One region of the Anoxynatronum sibiricum genome, then DNA from elsewhere that is predicted to be linked to it. Evidence: riboswitches for the same ligand, from Rfam matches in the RefSeq annotation. Region 1 holds a riboswitch; each other region holds the start of a gene.
What was found. Region 1 has a riboswitch for cyclic di-GMP ahead of AAIG11_RS05300 (NlpC/P60 family protein). Riboswitches for the same ligand answer to the same signal wherever they lie in the genome.

Region 1 (4,180 bases):
TCCCTCTAAGCAAGCGCCCGAGGATTTATCTCTCACTGGTGAAGAAACCCCGCTGCCTTTGCCCCTTGCTTCCAAACCAGCTCCCCAGGTAATTCGGATTGATTCTGAGGACGCCGCCTGTGTTCACCTGCGTTTCGAGAACGGGGCCATTGGCTCCATGGTGCTTTCTGAGGTTTCCCAGGGGCGTATGAATCACCTGACCATGGAAATAACCGGTACACACCGGAATCTCTGGTGGAATTCAGAAGAGCCGGGAAAGCTTCACCAGGCGGAAAAAGGCAGCGGCATTCAAACAGAGGTGATGGCCTTTGGAGGCGGTTTCACCGACAGCTTCACCCGTCTTTTTCAGGAAGTATATACCGACATTCGTACCGGAAAGAAACCCGATGCTTCCGGGAACGCCAGCTATCCCACCTTTCGGGAGGCTGCGAGAATTGTTGCCCTGTCCAATGCCATTGAAGCCAGTGCCAATGAAGCAGGAAAGTGGGTGACTGTCCATGAACCCTTCTGATGAAATCAGTACCACCCCGCAGCACCGTCTTGTTTCCACCCCTGCGTTCACTGCCGAAGATCTCATTCATCTGCTGAACCTGGAGCCGCTGGAAGGCGAGGGTGGCATGTACCGAAATAACTACACTTCGACAGAAACCCTGCCCCTCCACTGTCTCCCTCTCCGGTTTCGCTCAAAACCGTCTCAGGTCGAAGGCGGGTCAGGCGAGTCGTCAAAAAGCAGCGTTTCAGAAAATACGCCGGCAGCAGAGCGCCCCTTTGGCACCGCCATTTATTACCTCCTCACCGCCGACAGCTTTTCCCATTTCCACCAGCTGAAAGCTGATGAGGTCTACCATTTTTATCTGGGTGACCCCGTGGAACTGTGCCAGCTTCACGAAGACGGTTCAAGTTCTGTGACCCTTCTGGGAAATCAGCTTTTTGAAGGGATGGCCTTACAGCAGGTGGTCCCCGCCGGCATCTGGCAGGGGCTTCGCCTGAAGCCCGGCGGCTCCTGGGCCCTGCTGGGCACCACCATGGCACCGGGGTATCATCCCGCTGATTACACCATCGGCAGCCGTGAGGCACTGATCCAGAGATGGCCGGATCATGCCGAAATAATCCGGGCCCTGACGGGAGAACTTGTCTACAGGTAAAGATGTATTCTTAAAGAAGTATTAAAAAACAGCCAGTCGGCTTGCTCCTTTTGAGCAGACAACTGGCTGTTTCTTGATGTTAGATGTTATAAAATACGGGCCGCTCCATACTGCCGGGGGCCCCAGTAAGAGGGGTCGTCCACCTGGTCGAAAGAAACCGTTCTTCCTGAAGAAGGCGCGTGAATGAATTCATTGTTGCCTACGTAAATTCCCACATGGGAGGGTCCTGACTGATATCCCTGAAAAAAGACCAGGTCTCCCGGTTCCAGTTCATCCATGGAAATCTTCTCCGTCGCCCGATACATAGCCGCACTGCTGCGGGGCAGTGAAATGCCGTGCTGTCCCAGTACGTAAGTGACAAAGCCAGAACAGTCGAAACCTGCAGGTGTGCTGCCGCCCCTCCGGTAAGGAATTCCCTGCAGCTCCAGCGCTGTTTCCAGAATGCTTTCCCGGAGTTTTTCCGCTTCTGCCTCTTGGGTTTCCATGTAACGTGCCGCCGCTGCTTTCATTTCTTCCACCCGGCTCATGGCCCCATCTCCCAGTGATTTGGTCAGCATCACCGATGCCTCCGCCCGGGTGACTTCATTGGCCGGTCTGAACTCACCACTAGGGTAACCGGAAAGCCACCCCTTGGCAACTGCCTGATGCACGTAAGGCTGGTTCGTTTCTTTCACAGCTTCCATATCCGAAAAAACGGTCAAAGGATCCGCCGGCTGTTCCAGCCCCTCTTCTCCTGCAGTTCTCACCAAAATTCGGGCAGCTTCTTCTCTGGTAATGGAAGCATTCATCTCCATCACCGCGGCTTCTCCTGAAGCAATGGCTCCCAACGCTTCTGCTTTGCGCATGTAATTCATTGCCCAGTGTTCCCCCGATGCCGGCATAATGTCATCATGGCGCGCCTTAACGGCCAGCACAATGAACTCAGCCTTGCTGATGGTCTCGTTGGGCTTAAAGGTGCTGTCACTGTATCCCCTGACCACATCCAGACTGGATAGAGTCATCACATAACCGGCATGCCAGTCAGTCGGCCTGATATCTGAAAATGTCATCTCCGGCATTGCCCACGCCTGCAGGCCTCCACTTGTCAAGACACTCAGTGTCACTCCCAAAATAACTCCCGCCACTTTCCTCCGCACATTTCCACTCCCGTTTCCTCATTGATTTCCAATCCGCCAACAACCGAATAGCTGCAAAAAAACAAAAAAACATTCATCGGTAACTGGCTGCCTTGAATAGGCCCTGTAGCTTTGCGTCCTGCAGTTTCCTGCAGTTTGCCTTTTCCTGAATATTTTAAGGTCGTCTCTTTATAGTAGGTGGCTAAATTCACATTCAATCCTCTTGCAGTATATCACAGGGCCTTTGTTATGTAAACCGACGTTTGTCTTTCTTTTTTTGCCCAATAGTCCTACAAAACAGCTGTCTCCAGGTCATTTGTCCCTTTTTCAAGGGGTTTTATGGTGGTTATTTAGTGGTTTTTTTGTAGCAAACCCTTCGTTATCCTGTCTGTTTTGACATTTTTTATTTGAGAATCATTCTCCTGGGTATAAATACAATGTATTATGTATCCTGAAAGAAACCGCCTGCGGCGGTCTTTCAGTTGACTTGCATTAACCAACCCCGAATCGTCATTACAGGCTTTGAAAGCCCCTAATGGCTTTACCCAGATTTGATGGAGGTGATCACTTTGTATGTATTTCATTCCCGCCGTTTATCCCTTTTAGGTGTGCTTTTGTTGATGACCTTACTGTTCTGGCGCTTTCAGCGTCAACAAGACCCTGCCGCAGAAATAGCAGGGGTTGCGAGTGTCGTTGTACCGCCACCACCTGTCGTTTATTTCAGCACCGATCAGTGGCAAGGATTTGAAAAGCCCTCAGATGACCAGCTGAAAGCATCGCTGACTCCTCTGCAATATGAAGTAACTCAGCATAAAGGAACTGAACGGCCTTTTCAAAATGAATTCTGGAACCATAAGGAAGCAGGTATCTATGTGGATGTGGTTTCCGGCGAGCCGCTTTTCAGCTCACTTGATAAATATGACTCAGGATCAGGGTGGCCCAGCTTTACCCGTCCTTTAGTGCCTGAATTGATTGTGGAGGAACATGACAGCAGCTTTGGCATGAAGCGCATCGAAATTCGGAGCCTGCACGGCGAATCCCATTTGGGTCATGTTTTTCCCGACGGACCTCCACCCACCGGGCTTCGTTATTGTACCAACTCTGCTGCCTTTCGGTTTATACCAGTAGATGAGCTTGAAAACGAAGGTTACGGCGAATTTCTTGCCACCTTCTCCTCAAAAGAATGAGTAAAAGCAGCCGGTCTTTAGTTAACCGGCTGCTTTTACTTTGGACAAGGGAAATCATCCCTTGTCCTTCACTATTCTATCCGTTTTACAGCTTGAACTGAAGAATTGCCTGATTCATTTCATCTGCCAGCTCTGACAGGGCATGACTCGCCTGGGCAATTTCATCCATGGCTGCCGTCTGCTCTTCCACCGAAGCCGAAGCTTCTTCTGTACCCGCTGCATTTTCTTGAGAAATTGCTGACAGGTTTTCCACCACTGCAATGATTTCCTGCTTTTTTCTTTCCATTTCCCTGCCTGACACATCCAACTCCTCAATCACCTTTTGCACCTTCAAAACTGATTGATTGATCTTGTCAAATTTTTCCTGCGTTTCATGAATCCCCTTTGATTGCTCTTCATTGATGACAGCCACTTGCTCCATGTTTTTGACAGCTGTGTTTGTCTTATCGTTCAATGTCAAAATGATCGCTTCGATTTCATTCGTGAACAAGCTGGACTGCTCTGCCAACTTTCGTATTTCTTCTGCCACCACCGCAAATCCTCTTCCTGCTTCTCCTGCCCTTGCAGATTCAATGGCAGCATTGAGTGCCAGTAAGTTTGTTTGTTCGGCGATGCTCTTGATCATTCCACTGGCTTTTTTAATGTCCGCCGAACTGTTGTTGGTTTCCACAATGACCTGAGCTATTTCCTCGGCAGCTTCTGAGCTTTCCTGATATTTCTCAATGGTATATTG
Region 2 (4,180 bases), on a different contig from region 1:
ACTGCCGGATAAAGCGCGATCATCAGTCCGGCGACGATCAAAATAGTGGAAAACTTGCGCATGGTCACCCCTCCCCGATTTGAAACATTCGATTCACGCTATGCGTGGCATTAATGACTCTTCAAGTACTGCCAAATCAGCTTTTCCACCTTGCGACGAAAAAGGAGAGATCAGTTGCATCTCTCCTTTATTGTATACCCATTCTCTCTTTTGTCTATCTTTTCCGGCCATTCACATATCATTTACATCTTTTCTCCATACAAACTGCAATGCTGCTACACTTCTGCATTTTTTCGGAAAAGAAAACCTACTGCCGCCAGCAATATACCTGCAATATAGTAGTAGGCTGGATTCCCTTCGCCAGTCTGTGGAAGCACCGGGACTCCAAGGGGAATCACTTCATCCAGTACAATCACTTCGTCAGGATCGGACTGGGGAACTACCGGGGCTGCCAAAGGAATCGCAGGATCGTCAATTGTCACTGTTTCTGTCAGAACAACCACTGGCTCGTCAGGATCATCTGCCGGGTCATCAGGGTCATCAGCGGGGTCTTCCGGGTCTTCCGGGTCTTCCGGGTCTTCCGGGTCTTCCGGGTCTTCCGGGTCTTCCGGGTCTTCCGGATCTTCCGGGTCTTCCGGGTCTTCCGGGTCTTCCGGGTCTGCCGGGTCATCAGGGTCATCAACGGGGTCTTCCGGGTCTTCCGGATCTTCCGGGTCTTCCGGATCTTCCGGGTCTTCCGGAATCAATCGATTGATGATAATAATCGTCATGTTTTCCATCCCTGGATTGATAAAGAAGATGATTCCCTCATCAACACCGTCATCTTCTCCAAGCAGCCAGATGCTTTCACCAATCTGGTATCCCACCAGCTGGTAACCATCAGGTACATTTATTTCTTCAAGGATATATGCTCCAAAATCCAATCCTTCCACCATGACATCATTGAGTTGGCTCAGGTCATCAAATGATTTTGGAAACTCTTCTTCATCTTGCACTTCTTCAAGAATGGATACCATATCCATTTCTGTCAGTCTGACTTCAAACTCAAATACCTGTTCATCACTTTCAACGACATTGTCATTTTCATCGATCACTCGCTTTTCAACAGTCACTGTCGGCGGTTCCTCTTCGCAGGGTGTTTCAGGCAACACTACCCGTGCACTGTGGAGGCGCTGCGTGCTTTCAAAGGCTTCGCCATGATGCGGCGGTATTTCCACCAAACCCGGTTCCCATTCGCCTTCCACCAGTCGATAGGTGTAAAGATCGATTTGAACAGGTTCGCAGTCGCGAGGGGTTTCCACCTCTAAAATAATGGTTTCAGGTCCTTCAAATAAATGGTGATCATCATCGAACCAGCTTTGCACTTCATAAGGTTCACCATTGTGTTGCACGTCGGTTCCAGGCGGGTACTGGTAACTGGTAAGATGGAACCCAATGCAGTAACCCTCATTGACGGTGATTTCCACACGATTGTTGTCCAGCCATGTCACTGTAAAATACTGATTGCTGTAAGGCTGGTTAAGCTGAATGCTATCGATGTAGATGACGGCATCCAGGGGAACCATGATACAATCGGGTTCAATGTCATTTTCAAGGCAAACATGGCTGAGTACCAGTTTGGCACCACTGCTGCCTGCTGGGACTACCAGAAATGCGTCCACCAGCACGTCGTGTTCCGGTGTGCCCACAAAGAAGTGTTGTACTTTACCGTTTCCAACAGACTGTCCAACAACCATTTTGGTGCCGGCATTCTGAAAAGTTGCTTCCAGCATTAGGGGTCCTTCATCCCCCTGAAGCTGATTGGCCACGAAATGCCATACAACCGGATCTGTCAGCCCACCACAATCAGAGTCATTCTCAAATTCAGTGCTGGCTGCATTTCTGTGAGGACTGTGGAGCTCAACACGAACTTCTTCCATGATCACTTGCTGTACACCGCCCAAGGGAACAGGAACTTCATCGACATTTTCAAGCTCTTCCTCTTCTTCCTGTTCTACTCCGTTATCACCAGTGGTTTCATCTGTGGATTCTTCCCCAGTGTCATGATCGGCAGTTTCTTCTTCGTTTGCTTCTTCATGTGTTTCTTCGCTTGCACCATCATTGTCAGTTCCTTCATCAGCGAGTTCTTCATTAACTGCTTCTTTTTCATCCACTGATGATTCTTCCTGAATGGTGTCATCATCGACATCAGATTCATCTGCTTCTGTCGATTCGCCGGAATTGTCCGGTTCTTCCGCAGATGCTTCATTATCTTCATTGTCCTGCGCATTGCTCTCATCGCCAGCTGCTTCATTTGATTCTTCTGCCACCGCTTCCTCGGGCACCGAATCAGCAAATACAAAACCCACGCCCATACTGGGAATAAATCCATAAAAGGCTACCAGTATAACGACGATCCAAACGAATAATTGCCTTATGCCTTTTTTTCTGATTTTTTGTCTGCTTCTCATACGACTCACTCCTCTCGCAGGTCACAAAGATGTGATCACTCTTCTCTCAATGGTTTTCAGTCACCAGAACCCCTGAGTCACTTCTTCGATTTTTCACCTTTATATCGACCCCCTTGACATCAGCCTTTTTTGAAAATAAAAAAACTGCCAAAAATTATCTTGGCAGCCGGACGATCGTGACACCTGAATACCGGTGTGTTAGACTCTTGACTTTGCGTCCCATCCTTTCGAATGGTTTGCCTTGTTTTGATATTAATTATCATTATCTTTAATTTAATGATACCTCTCTCCCATGAATCTAAACAGTGTTTTGTATAAAATGCCTGAATTTTCCTTCTGTTTTCAACATTTAGGACGTTTGTCATTTTTTCGTCTGCAACCCCTGAGGTTCATCTTTTTCTTGCTCAACTTGCCAGATTGCTGGCGAATGTGCCGCGTTAAGCGGTGATTCATGCTTGTTCAGATATCCTCCCTTAAACCTTCTATCCATTGATTTATCTGTATCCTACGACATAAAAAGAGAAATTCCTTTATGATTCTCAAAGAAATTTCCCTTTTTTCATCCTGTTATGTGGTTTTGATGACTTTGCCTTCAGTCTGGAATATCTGCGTATGTTTTAGTTATAGTTAAATAGGATATTGTTTTTTGCGTTTTGCCATTGTAACCCACTTTACTTCTGTGAGCTCTTGTATCGAGTATGCACCGCCTTCTCTGCCCTGACCACTTTCTTTCGTTCCACCAAATGGACATGCTGCATCTGCGTCCACAGAGCTGCCATTTACATGAACCATACCTGCATCAATGTTTTCAGCAAGGAACAACGCTTTTTCATAATCATTGGTAATCAGGCCTGCGGAAAGCCCATATTGAGTATCATTTGCGACTTCCAAGGCTTCCTGCACATCATTTACAGGGATAATTGAAGCAACAGGACCAAATGTTTCGTCATAGTATATCTTCATATCCTTTGTAATATTTGCAAGAAGCGTAGGTTTAAACAGTCGTCCTTCGTATGTGCCGCCTGTGAGAAGTTTTGCTCCTTTTGCCAAAGCATCCTGAACTTGATCATTAATGATATTTACTTGTTTGTCACTAATGATTGGCCCAATAAATGTTGATGGGACATTTGGGTCTCCAACTGTTAATGAAGAAGCCAGTTCAACCAGTTTCTTGGTAAACTCTTCCACAACAGGCTTCTCCACAATGAGACGGTCTGCCGACATACAGATCTCTCCCTGGTGAAGATAGGCACTGAATGCCGCAACTTTAACAGCATAATCAATATCTGCATCAGCAAGAACAACAAGCGGGTTCTTGCCGCCCATTTCAAGATAGTATTCCTTCAAATTGGATGCAGCTCTTTGAGCCACATGCTTTCCTGTTTTGGTTTCACCGGTAATGGCAACAAAGGAACAACGCTTATCGTCAATAAGTGCATCACCTAAAACGCTTCCCGGCCCTGTAATGACGTTAAGTACACCTGCAGGAATATCTGCTTTTTCGAAAACCTCTGCTATTTTCAAACCTATCACCGGAGTTTCGCTAGCAGGCTTTAAGACAACAGTATTACCTGTTGCAAGACCGTATGCCACTTTATACATAGACAAAATCAGCGGGAAATTCCATGGAGAAATACATACAATGGTTCCTCTTGGCTTTCTAAAGCTCATGGACAATGACGTTGGATCAGTATGGTATGTTTCACCTTTCACACTTTTAGCATCTCCGG
Region 3 (4,180 bases), on a different contig from region 1:
GCCGACGGATGGAAATGCTCACAGGCCAGTTCCATTGTATCAAAATGAATCGCCTGGAAGCGGGATACCTGGCAGGGATGACCATCAGCGGCAAGACTGATTTGGAAGAAGCATCCCGCCGCCTGCTGAACAAAGGTGTGAAAAAGTTGTTCATTACCCTGGGAGAGCAGGGGGTGTATTATGCTGATGAAGCACTGCAGGGCATGACACCCGCTATTCCCCTGCAGCCGGTAAATGCCACAGGTGCAGGGGATGCCTTTACGGCCGCCGTGGTTTATGGTGACCTTCAGGGCTGGTCCATGGCAGCCACTGCAAGATTTGCAGTGCGGGCGTCGGCAGTGGCCCTTTTAAGCAGGCACACCGTCAGCGAAGACATGTCTGTGGAGACAGTCAACGCCCTTAAAGACAAGCTGACAACGAAGGCCACATAAAGCAGCAGCCGATTGCATGAGGGGGAATTCAACTTCATGCAAGCCGGTGTGAAGGTAAAAAAATCCATGAAAGGCAGCTGACGCAACAGCTGTTTTCAGGAACGATCAAAGGAGATTGATGAAAATGGAATCGAATCAGCTATTAAAAGATCGGCTGGTCATTGCACCGGAAGTGAAAGAAGCGCTTCAGCAGGGCAAACCGGTGGTGGCTCTGGAGTCCACCATTATCACCCATGGCATGTCTTATCCCGAAAACATTGAAAGTGCGCAGACTTCTGAAACGATGATCCGTCAGGAAGGTGCTACGCCGGCCACCATCGCCGTTATTGGTGGAAAAATTCGTGTGGGACTGAACGCAGATGAACTGACCTATATGGGGAAAAACAGCAGTATTCGAAAAGTGAGCCGCCGGGACTTGCCCATGATTGTGGCCAAAGAACTGGATGGTGCCACCACTGTGGCCACCACCATGATCGGTGCCAGTCTGGCAGGCATTCGGGTATTTGCCACGGGGGGTATTGGCGGGGTTCACCGGGGAGCCTCGGAAACCTTTGATGTTTCTGCAGATCTGATGGAGCTGGCACAAACCCCGGTGGCAGTGGTTTGCGCCGGTGCCAAGTCAATCCTGGATATCGGACTCACCCTTGAAGTGCTGGAAACTCACGGTGTGCCGGTGGTTGGCTATCAAACCCAAGCATTTCCAGGATTTTATGTGCGGGACAGCGGCTATGGAGTGGACGACTGTGTCGAGGATGTGAAGGAAATCGCCCGGGCCATGCAGCTGAAATGGCGGTTGGGCTTAAAGGGTGGGATGGTGGTGGCCAACCCCATTCCAGAAGCATATGAAATGGATCCGGTGCTCATCGGCAAGAGTATCGACGAAGCAGTTGAAGCTGCTGAGGCACAGGGTGTTCGGGGAAAAGAAATCACGCCTTTCATTCTCGCCTGGCTGCACAGGGCAACTGAAGGTAAAAGTCTGGCAGCAAACAAGCAGCTGGTGTATCATAATGCCCGGGTGGCGGCTCACCTGGCAGCGGCCTATGCGTCACTGGAGACGCAGGCTGCCGAATAAAGCAACCAGTATGCAGAGAGCCCATTAAAATGAGCGGAAATTCACAATTGTTGGACGAAAACCTTTACAAAAGGAACAAACCCATGGTATAATGTTGACATAAGATAGGACTCCGGCACCAATTATAAAAAGTTGGAGTTGAGTTCAATAGTCTGAAAATGGCAAAACCGTCCGAAAGGCGGTGACGCAAAGCCACGAGTCTACGTTCCCAGCCAATGAACCAGGGGAGGGGAATATGATCGTCGGGTTGCCTGGGACTGGTGGCAGTGCCACCAATGATATGAGTCACATCCGGCGACCCGTTTTCACTACGGGTCGCTTTTTGCACATCTCCAGGGAAAACCTTTGCATATACTTCATTGACAGATGCTGGTTCTGATACCATCAAAGATGAGATAAGGAGAACTGGATCATGGGAACACGGATATTGAAAACAGCTGCGTGTGATGAGAATATGTGCTTAGCCGAACACTTGATGAACCCTTTTGGCGTGGTGATTGTGCCGGCAGGAACGCATCTGACACCGGGATTAAAAATAACACTGGCAGCAATGGGGATTGACAGAATTCCCGTTCGCGAAATGGACAGCAGGGAGAGCTCATGGAGGAGGAACAATGCATGAAAAAAGAACGGATTCCCATTGACAAATGTGACGGCAGCATGGTTTTATCAGAAGATCTTTATAATGATGTGGGTTTACTCTTATTAACCAAAGGCACCCGGTTAACCCAGGACAAAGTTTCAGTGCTGGTACGTCGGGGGGTTACCTGCGTGCCGGTGGAAGTGGAACAACTTGAATCGATGCAAATCGGGGCACAATGACTCGGGCTGAGGCTGTTTTCTGCAAAAATAACCACATTGCGTCAAAAGCACCTTAAAAAAAAGAATGAAAGAATCGTCAGGATTAACCGTTTTCGGATTATTCCTGTTTTTTTTGCCTTTTTCCTTGCAATACAAACGTTTTCAGGGCAATATTGAAATGAAAACGTTTTCTTCTATTGAAATATCATGTGAAGATGTGTATAATTTTAAACAAGAATCTTTCGAATATTTCGCAACGGTGGTGAAGCAAATGAACTCCTATCCAAAAGAGACGGTCTACTTCATTTCTTACGCCAAACTGCCGGGCGAAATTCCGGCGGCAACCATGCATCGTGTGGTGGGGATTGGACTCATTATCCACCAGGAAACCGGTGAAATTCTGGATGTTTCCTGCACGCTGCTCACCCGGGAAGCCCGAGAGTTTCTGAAAGCAGTGCTGCAGGGCCATAATGTCCACGAAGAGGAATCAGAGGCCATTGTGGAGCTGATACGAAGCCGTTACCATGGGTTGGCTCAAAAAGCTGTCTGTGTGGCCGTCAAAGGCTCCATTGAGCGGTACTTTCAGTGGAAAAACTCCGGGCAGTCCACAGAACCGGTATTAAACGACAAAGAATCCTGAAATAAGAACTGAATAAGATCGCCTGATCTGCTGCTTTACTGACATCCATGATGATCACCCCATCATGGAAAAGTGAGTGAAATCCAGTAATACAGGATCTGGTTTACGCTGTTGTCACCCTATTCAATGGGCAGCAGCCACCAGAACCTGTTCTGCTGGATTTTTTGTCGTCTTTATGAACCTTTTTCATGGTTAGACGAAGCATCAGAAAGGGGGAAAATGCATGAGTCAGAACAAAGCGCCAAAGAACCATGTGTTTTATCGAAACCAGAACTGGAAGTATCCCCGAATTGAACGGGGAGAAGGTGTATACCTTGTGGGTGAGGATGGCAGGCGGTACATTGATGCCTGTTCAGGATCTGCCGTCGCCAATATTGGCCACGGCAACAAAGAAGTGGCAGCCTTCGCCAAAGAACAAATGGAGCGGGTGGCCTTTACTCATCTGTCCCGGTGGACGGTGGACACCATTGAAAAATGCGCTGAAAAAGTGTGCCAATGGACGCCGGGAGATTTGAACCACGTCTATTTTGTCTCCGGCGGTTCGGAATCGACAGAAACCGCCATTAAAATGGCCCGCCAGTACTTTGTGGAGCGGGATGGTAAAGACAGTCCCAAATGGAAGGTGATCACCAAATGGAACTCCTTCCATGGCAATACCCTTGGCGCCCTTTCCATGACCGGTATTCCGGGACGCCGGCAGATTTATGAGCCCATGCTCATTGATTTTCCCAAGATCCCTCAGTTTTACCATTACCGCAATCCCTGGAATGCAGCCACCCTGGAAGAAACCAGCCGGCTGGCAGCCCAGGCGCTGGAAACAGAAATTCTGAAGCAGGGTGCGGCATCTGTTGCTGCCTTTATTACAGAACCTGTGGTGGGGTCGGCCATACCGGGAGTTCATCCTGACAAAATCTATTTTGATATGGTACGTGAGATCTGCACCAAATACGATGTGCTGCTGATTATGGATGAGGTCATGGCGGGATTTGGCCGTACGGGTAAACATTTTGCCTCCGACCACTACCAGGTGGTGCCTGACATCATCACCTGTGCCAAAGGCATGAGCTCAGGCTATACACCCATTGGAGCCGCCGTCTGCAACGAAGAAATATTTGACACCATCATGGTAAAAGGTTCCGGTAATTTTATTCACGGCCATACCTACGCCAGCAATCCCCTTTCCTGCGGCATTGCCTGGAAGGTACTGGAGATTATTGAACGGGAAGGCTACGTGGC

Region 2: another riboswitch for cyclic di-GMP. It lies ahead of AAIG11_RS12495 (LPXTG cell wall anchor domain-containing protein); the one in region 1 lies ahead of AAIG11_RS05300 (NlpC/P60 family protein).
Region 3: another riboswitch for cyclic di-GMP. It lies ahead of AAIG11_RS12055 (hypothetical protein); the one in region 1 lies ahead of AAIG11_RS05300 (NlpC/P60 family protein).

Annotation. Positions count from the first base shown of each region.
Region 1 covers NZ_JBCITM010000004.1:20,963-25,142, reverse strand. The annotation lists gene AAIG11_RS05310 (Gfo/Idh/MocA family protein) at 1-511, shown strand, start outside; gene AAIG11_RS05305 (cupin domain-containing protein) at 498-1,145, shown strand; gene AAIG11_RS05300 (NlpC/P60 family protein) at 1,232-2,281, opposite strand; cyclic di-GMP riboswitch class I at 2,357-2,431, opposite strand; partial or broken gene msrB (peptide-methionine (R)-S-oxide reductase MsrB) at 3,022-3,447, shown strand; gene AAIG11_RS05290 (methyl-accepting chemotaxis protein) at 3,533-4,180, opposite strand, start outside.
Region 2 covers NZ_JBCITM010000013.1:85,559-89,738, forward strand. The annotation lists gene AAIG11_RS12485 (class D sortase) at 1-62, opposite strand, end outside; gene AAIG11_RS12490 (hypothetical protein) at 94-231, opposite strand; gene AAIG11_RS12495 (LPXTG cell wall anchor domain-containing protein) at 276-2,450, opposite strand; cyclic di-GMP riboswitch class I at 2,609-2,701, opposite strand; gene AAIG11_RS12500 (aldehyde dehydrogenase family protein) at 3,078-4,180, opposite strand, start outside.
Region 3 covers NZ_JBCITM010000012.1:95,743-99,922, forward strand. The annotation lists gene AAIG11_RS12045 (carbohydrate kinase family protein) at 1-431, shown strand, start outside; gene AAIG11_RS12050 (pseudouridine-5'-phosphate glycosidase) at 556-1,503, shown strand; cyclic di-GMP riboswitch class I at 1,654-1,758, shown strand; gene AAIG11_RS12055 (hypothetical protein) at 1,916-2,125, shown strand; gene AAIG11_RS12060 (hypothetical protein) at 2,122-2,325, shown strand; gene AAIG11_RS12065 (DUF3870 domain-containing protein) at 2,483-2,944, shown strand; gene AAIG11_RS12070 (aminotransferase family protein) at 3,168-4,180, shown strand, end outside.